2 regions of the Paraburkholderia steynii genome follow, and region 2 is predicted to be linked to the other one. Evidence: riboswitches for the same ligand, from Rfam matches in the RefSeq annotation. Region 2 holds a riboswitch; the other holds the start of a gene.

Region 1 (5,773 bases), on a different contig from region 2:
GCGCCCTCAAGGCTTTTGCAAAACGCACAGCCTTGGCTGACGGACAAATCGTCGTCGCGCCCTTCATTGCGCCTTCAAGGGTTCTGCAGAACGCAAAACCTTGGCTGACGCCCCGATTGCAGCCAATCGATAGTTAAAAAATGGTCGGGTGGTGCGTCATCGCGCGCCGCTCGACGGCCGTTGCTACCCGTACGAACCGCCTCGCAGGGCACACGGACCGTAGCGAGACGGCCCCATCACAAAGGAGAACCCTATGCAACGTATCGTTCGCGCGCTTGGCTGTTGCGCGCTGGTGTCGTCGCTGGCGGCGTGCTTGGTCGCGCCGCAGCAAACGGCTCAACCGCGTCCCGCGCCGAATCCGCATGAAGCGGCCGTGAAGCGCCTCGAACAGGTGGACGGCCGCATCGACAACATGGGCCGCCACATCGACGCCCGCGTCAGCCAGGGCTACTACCCACCGCCCGAAGGCGGCGCCCTTCATCGTCGTCTGGGCACGATCCGCCAGGAAGCGCACGACATGGCTGCGCAACACGCCGGCGGACTTTCCGGCGACGAACAGCGCGCGCTAAATGAGGAACTGGATACGGCGTCGGCGGCGATCAACCGATAACGCAATCGCTAGACGCGGCGGCGTGCCGCCCCGGTTCACGCCATCGCCGCCGCTATGACACGTTCCCGCAGTTGCTGATACACGGTGAGATACTCGGCGCGCCCCGTGGCGATGGCCGACTGCTTGAGCGCATCGAGCATCACCAGTTCCTGTGGGACCTTCAGCGCCTTTTGATAGAGGAGCGGCAAGACAATCGGGTTGTACGACATCGTCCGCCAGCTTCGGTCGGTCGCGAGCAGCAGCGAGACCAGACGCTCAGTGACGAACACCTTCACCGGCGACTCTCGAAGGTTGTGCCGCGTGCCCGAGTTGAGCGCATGCGCGAGCGGGGTCCGGTTGGCCTCTGCGACGTTGAAGACAATCTCGGCGTGGCGCAGCCAGTGCCGCCAGAACCGTGGCTTCGCAGCGAAGTAATTGCAAAAGACCGTGTTCGACGAATCCATGACCAGCGTGTTGAGATCGACGCTCGGCGTCAGTAGCGCGGCGACTTCGACAAAAGTCGGCCACGCGTTCGGATGCTCGAGCGCGCCATGTTGAAACACGTTCAAAAACAATGCGCTGGCGTCGAAGAACGGCGAAAACGAAACGACATCCGTCGATTCCGGCACGCTCGCGATAAACGCGTGAACGTCGCTCGCTTCGAGATTTGTCTTCAACGCGAACTTCGGCGACAGAAAGCCGTAAAGCGCGTCGTCGTCCAGGTCGTTGTTGAGCAGGAAATTGCGGATCGGCCAGTATTCGCTCCAGTCCGGCCGTTGACCCACGTTGTCGAGGGGAATGAAGCCCTTGTCCAGATTGCTTCGGGTTTGCTCCGAATAGTAGATCTGGTAGATGTGCGCTTTGCTCATGGGTAGAACGGAGAGTTTGGGAAACAAAGGCCGCATGGTGCCTATGTGCAAGTATCCGATGCTGCTTTGCAATGCAATTGCCCAAGCAGGCAGCGTATTCGGCACCAATTCCATCGATCACGCGCGACCCGGCCCGTGAGCGCTGGCCAACATAGAGCGCTTTTTTTGACGCCAGGGCCGCATCCGTCGCCGCCGCAGGGCCGTAGCCGCGCGGCCTCACGGGCTCGAATTGACAAGCCTCAGGCCCTCGCGTACATTCGCCGCACGCGTCGGGAGAGCGCGCCGTCCGCTGTCGTTTTCTGAAACGTGCAGCAGCCAGCGCCGCCGAAGGGGCACACCCGCAAACTCTCAGGCAAAAGGACCGACCGCGTCGAAAAACCCGCTCGTCATCTGGTCATAGTGACCTCATTCGAATGAGCGCCCGTTTTTCGCACTCTGGAGAGCGGCAGTAGCGCCGTGCATTAAGCCGCACGCGCAGGCTGCCCACCGAAGGGGCGCGCGCCACGCTGACAGCACTCGCTGACGGCAGCGCAATCTCTCAGGTATCGAGGACAGAGGGGGCATGCAGTTATCGCTCGTTGGCCCGAGATGGGATCAGGCCGCGAGGGTTTCGCCGCATGGCCTTTCCTGTTTAGCGACGCCCCGAGGCCCCGATGATCGAACTCAAACACACCCCGCTCCACGCCACGCACCGTGCGCTCAATGCCCGCATGGTCGACTTCGGCGGGTGGGACATGCCCGTCAATTACGGCTCGCAGATCGAAGAGCATCGCGCCGTGCGCACCGACGCCGGCATGTTCGACGTATCCCATATGTGCGTCGTCGATTTCACGGGCGAGCGCGTACGCGCTTTCTTCGAGCGCGCGCTGGCGAACAACGTCGGCAAGCTGCAAGCCCCGGGCAAAGCCCTTTACTCCTGCCTGCTCAACCCCGAAGGCGGCGTGATCGACGATCTTATCGTCTATTACTTCGGCGAAGATCATTTCCGCGTCGTCGTGAATGCCGGCACGGCCGAGAAAGACGTCGCGTGGTTCAACAAGCTCAATGACGAACAAGGCTTTGGCCTGACCATCAAGCCGCGCCGCGACTACGCGATCGTCGCCGTGCAAGGTCCGAACGCGCGCGAAAAAGTGTGGGCGACCGTGCCCCACGCTCGCGCTGCCAGCGAAGCCCTCAAGCCGTTCAACGCCGCGCGCGTCACCGAGACGCCGTTTGGCGAGCTGACCGTCGCGCGCACCGGCTACACGGGCGAAGACGGCTTCGAAATCATCGTCCCCGCTGATCACGTCGAAGCGCTGTGGAACGCGCTGCAGGCACAAGGCGTGCGTCCCGCCGGTCTCGGCGCGCGCGACACGCTGCGCCTCGAAGCCGGCATGAACCTGTACGGCCAGGACATGGACGACAACGTGTCGCCCCTCGACGCCGGCCTCGCATGGACGGTCGATCTGACCGCGCCGCGCGATTTCATCGGCCGCGCGAAGCTCGAAGCGGACGGTTCGCAGGCGTCGTTTGTCGGCCTGATCCTGCACAAGGACAACGGCAAGGCCGCTGGCGTGCTGCGCGCGCACCAGAAGGTCGTCACGCCCGCTGGCGAAGGCGAAATCACGAGCGGCACGTTCTCGCCGACCATGCAGGAATCGATCGCCTTCGCGCGCGTGCCGAAGGGCGTGCAGCCGGGCGACGTCGTCCACGTTCAGATCCGTGACAAGGCACTTCCCGCCAGCGTGGTTAAACTGCCATTCGTGCGCAACGGCAAAGTGCTCGTCGGCTGATCGGTCACACGATGAGCGTCACGAGACAGACACCGGACAGACACGAAATCGTCGCGTGCGTCCCATCATTTAAATCAACCGAATTACCGCATAGGAGCATCCGATGAGCATCCCGGCCGATCTGAAATACACCGAATCGCACGAATGGGTCCGCACCGAAGCAGACGGCACGCTGACGGTCGGCATCACCGACCACGCGCAGGAAGCGCTCGGCGACATCGTCTTCTTCGAAGTGCAGCAACTGGGCCAGACCGTCTCGGCAGGCGATACCGTCGCCGTCATCGAATCGGTGAAGGCTGCGTCCGATATCTACGCCCCTGTTTCGGGCGAGATCATCGAGGCCAACCCGAACGTCGCCGATACGCCGGACGCCGTGAACAGCGCGCCGTACGACAACTGGCTGTTCAAGATCAAGCCGGCTGCGGGCGCCTCGGAAGACCGTCTGATGGACGCCGCCGCGTACGGCAAGTCGATCGGCGAATAAGCCACTTACTCACGACCGGCGCGGCGTTCGCCACGATAGAAGAACGCCGCGCCAGCAGGAACATTCCATGAAGCTCGAACACCCGGATCATCTGATGAACCGCACTCCTCTCTCGCTCGCCGCGCTCGAAGTGCATGACGCCTTCGCCGAACGGCATATCGGCCCGGATACGGCCGATCAGCAGTCGATGCTCGAAGCCCTCGGCTTTGCGTCGCGCGCCGCGTTGATGGACGCGGTGATTCCGAAGACGATTCGCCGCCAGGACGCGCTGCCGCTCGGCCCCTTCGCCCAGCCGAAGAGCGAAGCCGAAGCGCTCGCCGCGCTGCGCGAACTCGCGGACAAGAACCAGGTGTTCCGCTCATACATCGGCCAGGGCTACTACAACGCGCACACGCCCGCCGTCATCCTGCGCAACGTGCTCGAAAATCCGGCGTGGTACACGGCATACACGCCGTATCAGCCGGAAATCTCGCAAGGCCGTCTCGAAGCGCTGCTGAACTATCAGCAGATGATCGTCGACCTGACGGGCCTCGCGATCTCGAACGCATCGCTGCTCGACGAATCGACGGCCGCCGCCGAAGCGATGACGCTGCTGCAACGCGTCGGCAAGCCGAAGTCGAACATTTTCTATGTGGCAGACGACGTGCTGCCGCAAACCATCGAAGTCGTGAAGACGCGCGCGAAGCCCGTCGGCATCGAAGTGAAGGTCGGACCGGCTGCTGATGCGGCGGCGTCGAACGCGTTCGGCGTGCTGCTGCAATACCCGGGCGTACACGGCGACGTGCATGACTACCGCGCGCTCGCTGAAGCGATCCACGCAGCGGGCGGCCACGTGGTCGCTGCTGCCGACCTGCTCGCGTTGACGATGCTCACGCCGCCGGGCGAATGGGGCGCGGACGTGGCCGTCGGCAATTCGCAGCGCTTTGGCGTGCCCGTCGGCTTCGGCGGCCCGCATGCGGCGTATCTCGCCGTGCGCGACGAATTCAAGCGTCAGATGCCGGGCCGTCTGGTTGGCGTCACCGTCGATGCGCAAGGCAATCCCGCGCTGCGTCTCGCGCTGCAAACGCGCGAACAGCACATCCGCCGCGAAAAGGCGACGTCGAATGTGTGTACCGCGCAAGCGCTGCTCGCGATCATGGCGAGCATGTACGCCGTCTATCACGGCCCGCGCGGCCTGAAGATGATCGCGCAACGCGTGAACCGCATCGCCGCTCTGCTGGCCGCTGGCGCGAAGCAACTCGGCTACACGCTCGTCAACGAATCGTTCTTCGACACGCTCACGTTCGAAACGGGCCCGCGCACCCAGGCACTGCACGACGCCGCCACGGCGAAGGGCATCAACCTGCGTCACGTGAGCGAGACGCGCGTCGGTCTGTCGCTCGACGAAACGACCACCCGCGCCGATCTCGCCGATCTGCTCGCCGCGTTCGCGCAAGCGGCATTTGTCGAAGCCGTGCCACAAATCGATGAACTCGATGCAAAGCTTGGCGCGTCGAACACGTTCCCGGCAGCACTCGAACGCGAAAGCGCGTATCTGACGCACCACGTGTTCAACCGTCACCATTCGGAAACGGAAATGCTGCGCTATCTGCGCAGCCTGTCGGACAAGGATCTCGCGCTCGACCGCTCGATGATCCCGCTCGGCTCATGCACGATGAAGCTCAACGCGACGTCGGAAATGCTGCCCGTCACGTGGCCCGAGTTCGGCCAGATTCACCCGTTCGCGCCCGCCGAGCAAACTGTCGGCTACCGCGAAATGATCGATCAGCTCGAACAGATGCTGGTCGCCGCAACCGGCTACGCGGCCGTGTCGCTGCAACCGAACGCGGGCTCGCAAGGCGAGTACGCGGGTCTGCTGATCATCCACGCGTATCACGAATCGCGCGGCGAAGGTCATCGCAATGTGTGCCTGATTCCCGCTTCGGCGCACGGCACGAACCCGGCGTCGGCGCAGATGGCGGGCATGCAGGTCGTCGTCGTTGCGTGCGACGCGCAAGGCAACGTCGATATTGAAGACCTGAAGAAGAAGGCTGAACAGCATTCGGCCAAGCTCGCGGCG
Region 2 (5,773 bases):
CGGTTCTGGTCAAATCGATAGTGCCCTGAAACCCCTTGAAAATCGATGCCGGCGAGTGCAGCACGATACTGTGCCGGCTCGATGGCATTGGCCTTCTGCATGGCCCGCGCGACGATGTTCATGCCGTCGTATAACGCAGCGCTGTAGGTCAATGGGTCCGTATGGAAGCGCTGCTTGTAATCCGCCTTGAACTGCCGCCCTTCCTGCGTCTGGTCGAGCACGGGGCCGCCTTGCGGACAATACACGCCCGTATCGACCGTCTCGCCGCCAACTTTCGCCAGTTCGGCATTGCACATGGCATCGCCGCCAAGCAGGTAACCGTTCATCGCGAGGCGTTTCATCTGTTTGCGCAGCGCTCCGGCTTGCGCGTAGTAGCCGCCGTAGAAAATCCCTTCCGCGTTCGCGCCTTTGATGTGTGTGAGGATCGAGACGAAATCGGTCGCTTTGTCGGTCGTGTATTCGCGATCCACAATCTCAATGCCGTTGGCTTTGGCTGCGTCGATAAATTCGTCGGCGAGACCCTGGCCGTATGCTGTCCGGTCGTCGATCACCGCGATCCGCTTGATCTTCAACTTCCGGGCCGCAAATTCGCCCATGCGGCTGCCAAGCTGCGTGTCGCTGGCGGAGATGCGAAACACGAACGGATAGCCGTGTTGCGTGATCGACGGGTTCGATGCGACGGTCGCCATCACGATTCCCGCGACATTCACCAGGCTTGAAATCGGAATCGCGACGCCCGAATTGAAAGGCCCAAAGATGACCTTCACGTTGTCGTCGACGAGGCGCTGCGCCACTGTCATACCGGTACGCGGATCGGCGGCATCATCTTGCGAGACCAGTTCGAAGCGGGTCTTCCGGCCGCCGATCACTAGCCCCTGGGCATTCAGACGCTCGATCGCCATCCTGACGCCGTTTTCGTCGTCCTTGCCAATGGCAGCCTGCGGGCCGGTCAAGGGACCCGTCAAGCCGATTTTCACCACCTGCTCCTCCGTCGCCGCGTGCGCCGACACCATGCTCAAAGCGGCTGCCGTCAACCATGCACCTGCGTTCAATTTTTTCATCGCGCTCTCCTCACATCGGTAAGTATCAAGTCGCCCTGCCTCCGCAGGCAGTTGACAGCAATTCTGTGTAGCCAAATTCCCCAATAAAATGCACCATTGATGAAACACATTTCGGTAATTTCCGAAGTAACCGAGGGACCGCGCGATGCAAGTTCAGGACACAGATCTCAAGCTGTTGCGGATCTTCGAAACCATCGTCCGTTGCGGCGGCTTCGCCGCAGCGCAACCTATTCTCAACATTGGCGCATCGAGCATCAGCGAATACATGTCGCAGCTGGAGACACGCCTCGGACTACGATTGTGTGAGCGCGGACGCGCGGGTTTCCGGCTGACAGACGAAGGCGCGGAACTGCACGCCGCCGCACAGCGTCTGCTCGGCGCGGTCGATACGTTTCAGATGGAAGCAGGTACGTTGCGCAATCAGCTTTCTGGTGTATTGCGCTTCGGCATGATCGAAGCAACGTTGACCGACAAATACTCGCCGCTGCCGACAGCGATCCGGGAGTTCGGCCAGATGGCGCCCGACGTCCGTCTGCATGTGCAGATCGACACACCTGGCAGCATGGAGCAGCACGTGCTGGACGGGCGCCTGCATCTGGCCGTGGGGCCGTTTCCCGCGCAGATTCCCGGTCTCGATTACTTGCCACTTTATAGAGAGGAGCAGGGGCTCTACTGCGCATCGACCCACTCGTTGTACGAGCGGGCAGGCGGCCGTGTCCCGTTGTCGGTTATTAGCAAGCAACGGCTCGCTGCGCGTGCTTACCTCGGCAGCCAGGAACTCAAGCTACTGCACATGGCACAGGCCGCGGCCTCGGTCGACAACGTCGAAGGCCGCGCGATGCTCATCCTGTCGGGCAACTATGTGGGCTTTCTGCCGCCTCACTATGCGCAGCCGTGGGTCGACAGCGGACTACTGGCGCGCATCGATCCTGAGCACTATGTGACTCATCTGGATTTTCAGATCATCACGCGCAAAGGCGCCGAATCGGCGCGCGTCGTGCAGGCTTTTTGCAACCAGCTGCGAGCGGCGGCCAGGAAAGTCAACCGGGCCACACGCAGCAGCAAATAGCTAAAGAGAACTTAGCGGGAAAGGTTTCGTTTGACTTTGCGCTGATGCATCACGCGGCCAATCGTATTCAGCAGCAGTTGCGCCGCGAGGATCGACGTCGAGCCCGAATGATCGTAGTCAGGTGCGACTTCCACGAGGTCGATGCCAATCACGTCACCCTGCTCAGCAAGGCCAGCGAAGAGTTCGAGTCCTTCGTAGTACAGCAGGCCGCCGTGGCTCGGCGTACCCGTGCCGGGCGCGATCGACGGATCGAAGCCATCGATATCGATGGTCAGGTAATATCGCACGCCCTTCGGGATACGGTCCAGGACGCCCTGGATGCCGAGGCGTCGAAGGTCGCGCACCGAGATAATGTCCGAGCCCATCTCGCGTGCCTGGGCATAGCCCTCGCGCGCAGTAGACGACACGTTGCGGATGCCGATTTGCGTCATGCCCGATACCACGCTTTTTTCCGCCGCGCGCCGCAGCGGATTGCCGTGGCCATGGCGTACACCATGGCGCTCGTCGACGAAATCGAGATGGGCGTCGATATGGACGATGTGAAACGGCTCCTGACCTTCGAATGCATTGATGCACGGAATGTTGATCGAGTGATCGCCTCCCATCACCACCGGCAATGCGCCCGCCGCCAGGATCTTGCGCACGCCGTACTCGATGTTGGCGTGACTCTTCTCCGTGTTGGTATGCACCATGTCCGCATCACCGATATCGACAATGCGAACTTCGTTGCTGGGCAAATACACGACGTCGTCTTCGAAGTCATACGCGCCGCCGTGTCCGAATGAGAACAGCGTCGACGCATCCCGGATCGAGCGCGGACCGAACCTTGCACCCGCCCGCCACTGCGTACCGCAGTCGAAAGGAGCGCCCATCACCGCGACATCCGCATCAATTTTGTCCCAGTCAAGACACAGCGGAGACTTCGCGAACGTGCAGATTCCAACAAAGGGCAAATTAAGCCGACCGGTTTCGTAGCTGTTTTCAGACATGATATTGCACTCGTCCCAGTTGTTCGTTCAGATAGGTACGGCGCACAGGGCGCCCTCATCACCGCCGCAGCGCCGTCCGTTGTGACAGGCAGGCGGTGCATCTGGAACGGAGTCTAGGCAAACAAATTCGACGGAAAAATGCCAAAAATCAGAAACACACTTCGGGATAATCCGAAGCATTTGCGGGCACATCCAGATCGCGATAGAGCCGCTATGCACCCGAGCGGGAAGTTGACTGCCGTCTATTTGAAAAGACTTGAGTTCGCTTCTTTGAGGTAGTAGTCTTGCGCTGTTCTACAACGAAGCACGGGAGAGATCGTCCATCCGCGACGACGCCGACGGAGCAACCGCCCCGGAAACTCTCAGGCAAAAGGACCGTGCAGCGAGAACATCTGGAGAGCGGCGCATGCGCGCCCACCGAAGGGGAGCTATTACCGTAACCGGTATTAGCGAAACTCTCAGGTACATGGACAGATGGGGCATTGACGCCGGTAATCATCGGCCGGCGATGCTCAACTAACACTGGACCATGTCATGTCCCATATTGCCATCATTGGCGCCGGAATTACGGGCGTCACCACTGCTTACGCCCTCGCCCGTCGTGGTTACCGCGTCACCGTTCTCGAACGTCATCGCTACGCGGCAATGGAGACGTCATTTGCCAACGGCGGCCAACTATCGGCCAGCAACGCTGAGGTGTGGAACAGCCGCTCCACCGTGCTGAAAGGCCTGCGTTGGATGTTTAGCCGCGACGCTCCGCTCCTCATGAATCCGAGACCGAGTTGGCACAAGTACAGCTGGATCGGCGAGTTCCTGCGCCAGATTCCGAACTATCGCACCAACACGATCGAGACGGTGCGGCTAGCCATCGCTGCACGTGAGCACATGTTCTCGATCGCGGAGCGGGAGCACATCGATTTCGACCTCGAAAGACGTGGCATCTTGCATTTCTATGCGACCCGCAAGGAGTTCGACGCCGCGACAAAGGTCAATGCATTGCTACGTGAAGGCGGTCTTGAGCGGCGCCCAGTGACACCCGACGAAATCCGCGCGCTTGAGCCGGCGCTTCATGGGCAGTTTCACGGCGGCTTCTTCACCGAGTCGGATTCGACCGGCGACATTCACAAGTTCACGCGTGGGCTTGCTGAAGCCTGCGTGCGTTTGGGTGTCGAGTTCCGCTACGACACGAGCGTGCAGTCCATTTCCGAGGCCGCAGACGGTGAATTGAGGGTTGCTTTCGCGCACGAAAATCAGACTGATACGGAAAGCTTCGACCGGGTAGTGATTTGTGCGGGTGTCGGAAGTCGTGCGCTAGCCGCGTATGTGGGAGATCACGTGAACGTCTATCCGGTGAAGGGTTATTCGATCACTGTGTGCCTCGACGACGCAGAAAGCCAGCACGCCGCGCCTTGGGTCAGCCTGCTTGATGACAACGCCAAGATTGTCACCAGCCGTCTCGGTGTCGATCGCTTCCGTGTTGCTGGAACGGCTGAATTGAACGGCCTGAACCGTGACATCCGTTCGGATCGAATCCAGCCCCTCGTCAATTGGACACGCGCGCATTTCCCGGACATGTCGACGGCGCGCATTATTCCGTGGGCTGGCCTGCGCCCCATGCTGCCAGGCATGCTGCCCAAAGTGGGCGCCGGTCGCCGACGCAACATTTTCTACAACACTGGACACGGGCATTTGGGGTGGACCCTCTCAGCAGCGACTGCGGAAGCTGTTGCAGAACTCGTGGCCGGTAGTATGCCTAACTTAATGAGCGTCAAGCCCGCGAGAAAGCGAACAGGCCTGCCGGTCAACGTCTGATAAGCGTTTTCAGCCGACAGCACAGGCCCCGCGCGACGCGGGGTCTCGAGTTTTTAAGAGGTCGCCCATTCCGGCTAACCAACCCATCCCGTTCGAGTCTCCCGCACCGCGTCGCGCTCAAACATGACATGGCGCGAGACAGATCACTCATCCACGGCGTCATGCAGGTGGCTTGCGAGGTAGTCGATCAGCGCTCGCACCTTCGACGGAAGGAAGCGGTTAGGCGGATACAGCAGCCAGACGGGACCCATGTAAGAACGCGCCTCGAATTCCCAGTCGGCGAGCACCTGAACGAGGCAGCCTTGCTGTAGCGCCTCTGCAGCAGCGAAGTCGGGCAAGCCTGCAATGCCGAGATCCTGCAACGCAGCCTCAAGGCGGGCGCCCGCATGGTTGGCGATATAGCGCCCTCTGACTTCCAGCGACTGCGTCTCGGTGCCACGCCGGAAATGCCATCGATTGTCGTCAACCGTTTCCCCGAGATACAGGCATTCGTGCCGGCTGAGATCGCGTGGCGCGACGGGCGTCCCGCGCACTTTGAGATAAGCGGGCGACGCGCATAGCAGCCATTTCACGGTGCCGAGCCGCCGGGCGGCCAGGCCCAACGGCGGCGAACGGGTCAGGCGGATCACCATATCGACGTCATCACGCAGCGGATCGACTTCGCGGTCGGCGAAGATCAACTGAACGTCCACGTCCGGCAAGCTACGCAGAAATCCCGGGATCAGCGGATGGATGACGGACTTGGCGAATGCAACCGGTGCGCTGATGCTGACCTTGCCACGCGGCTCGCCAACCACTTGTCCCGCGACATCGACGGCACCCGACGCCGCGCCTACCATGTC

Evidence for each region. A riboswitch is a leader RNA that binds a small molecule or an ion and turns the genes downstream of it on or off. The one in region 2 is predicted to bind glycine.
Region 1: another riboswitch for glycine. It lies ahead of gcvT (glycine cleavage system aminomethyltransferase GcvT); the one in region 2 lies ahead of BLT65_RS26870 (D-amino acid dehydrogenase).

The regions. Positions count from the first base shown of each region.
Region 1 covers NZ_FNDI01000007.1:172,402-178,174, reverse strand. The annotation lists gene BLT65_RS15080 (hypothetical protein) at 254-610, shown strand; gene BLT65_RS15075 (hypothetical protein) at 646-1,458, opposite strand; glycine riboswitch at 1,719-1,832, shown strand; glycine riboswitch at 1,884-2,023, shown strand; gene gcvT (glycine cleavage system aminomethyltransferase GcvT) at 2,112-3,230, shown strand; gene gcvH (glycine cleavage system protein GcvH) at 3,334-3,714, shown strand; gene gcvP (aminomethyl-transferring glycine dehydrogenase) at 3,782-5,773, shown strand, end outside.
Region 2 covers NZ_FNDI01000016.1:141,531-147,303, forward strand. The annotation lists gene BLT65_RS26855 (branched-chain amino acid ABC transporter substrate-binding protein) at 1-1,061, opposite strand, end outside; gene BLT65_RS26860 (LysR family transcriptional regulator) at 1,207-2,130, shown strand; gene speB (agmatinase) at 2,142-3,119, opposite strand; glycine riboswitch at 3,417-3,507, shown strand; gene BLT65_RS26870 (D-amino acid dehydrogenase) at 3,654-4,931, shown strand; gene BLT65_RS26875 (LysR family transcriptional regulator) at 5,075-5,773, opposite strand, start outside.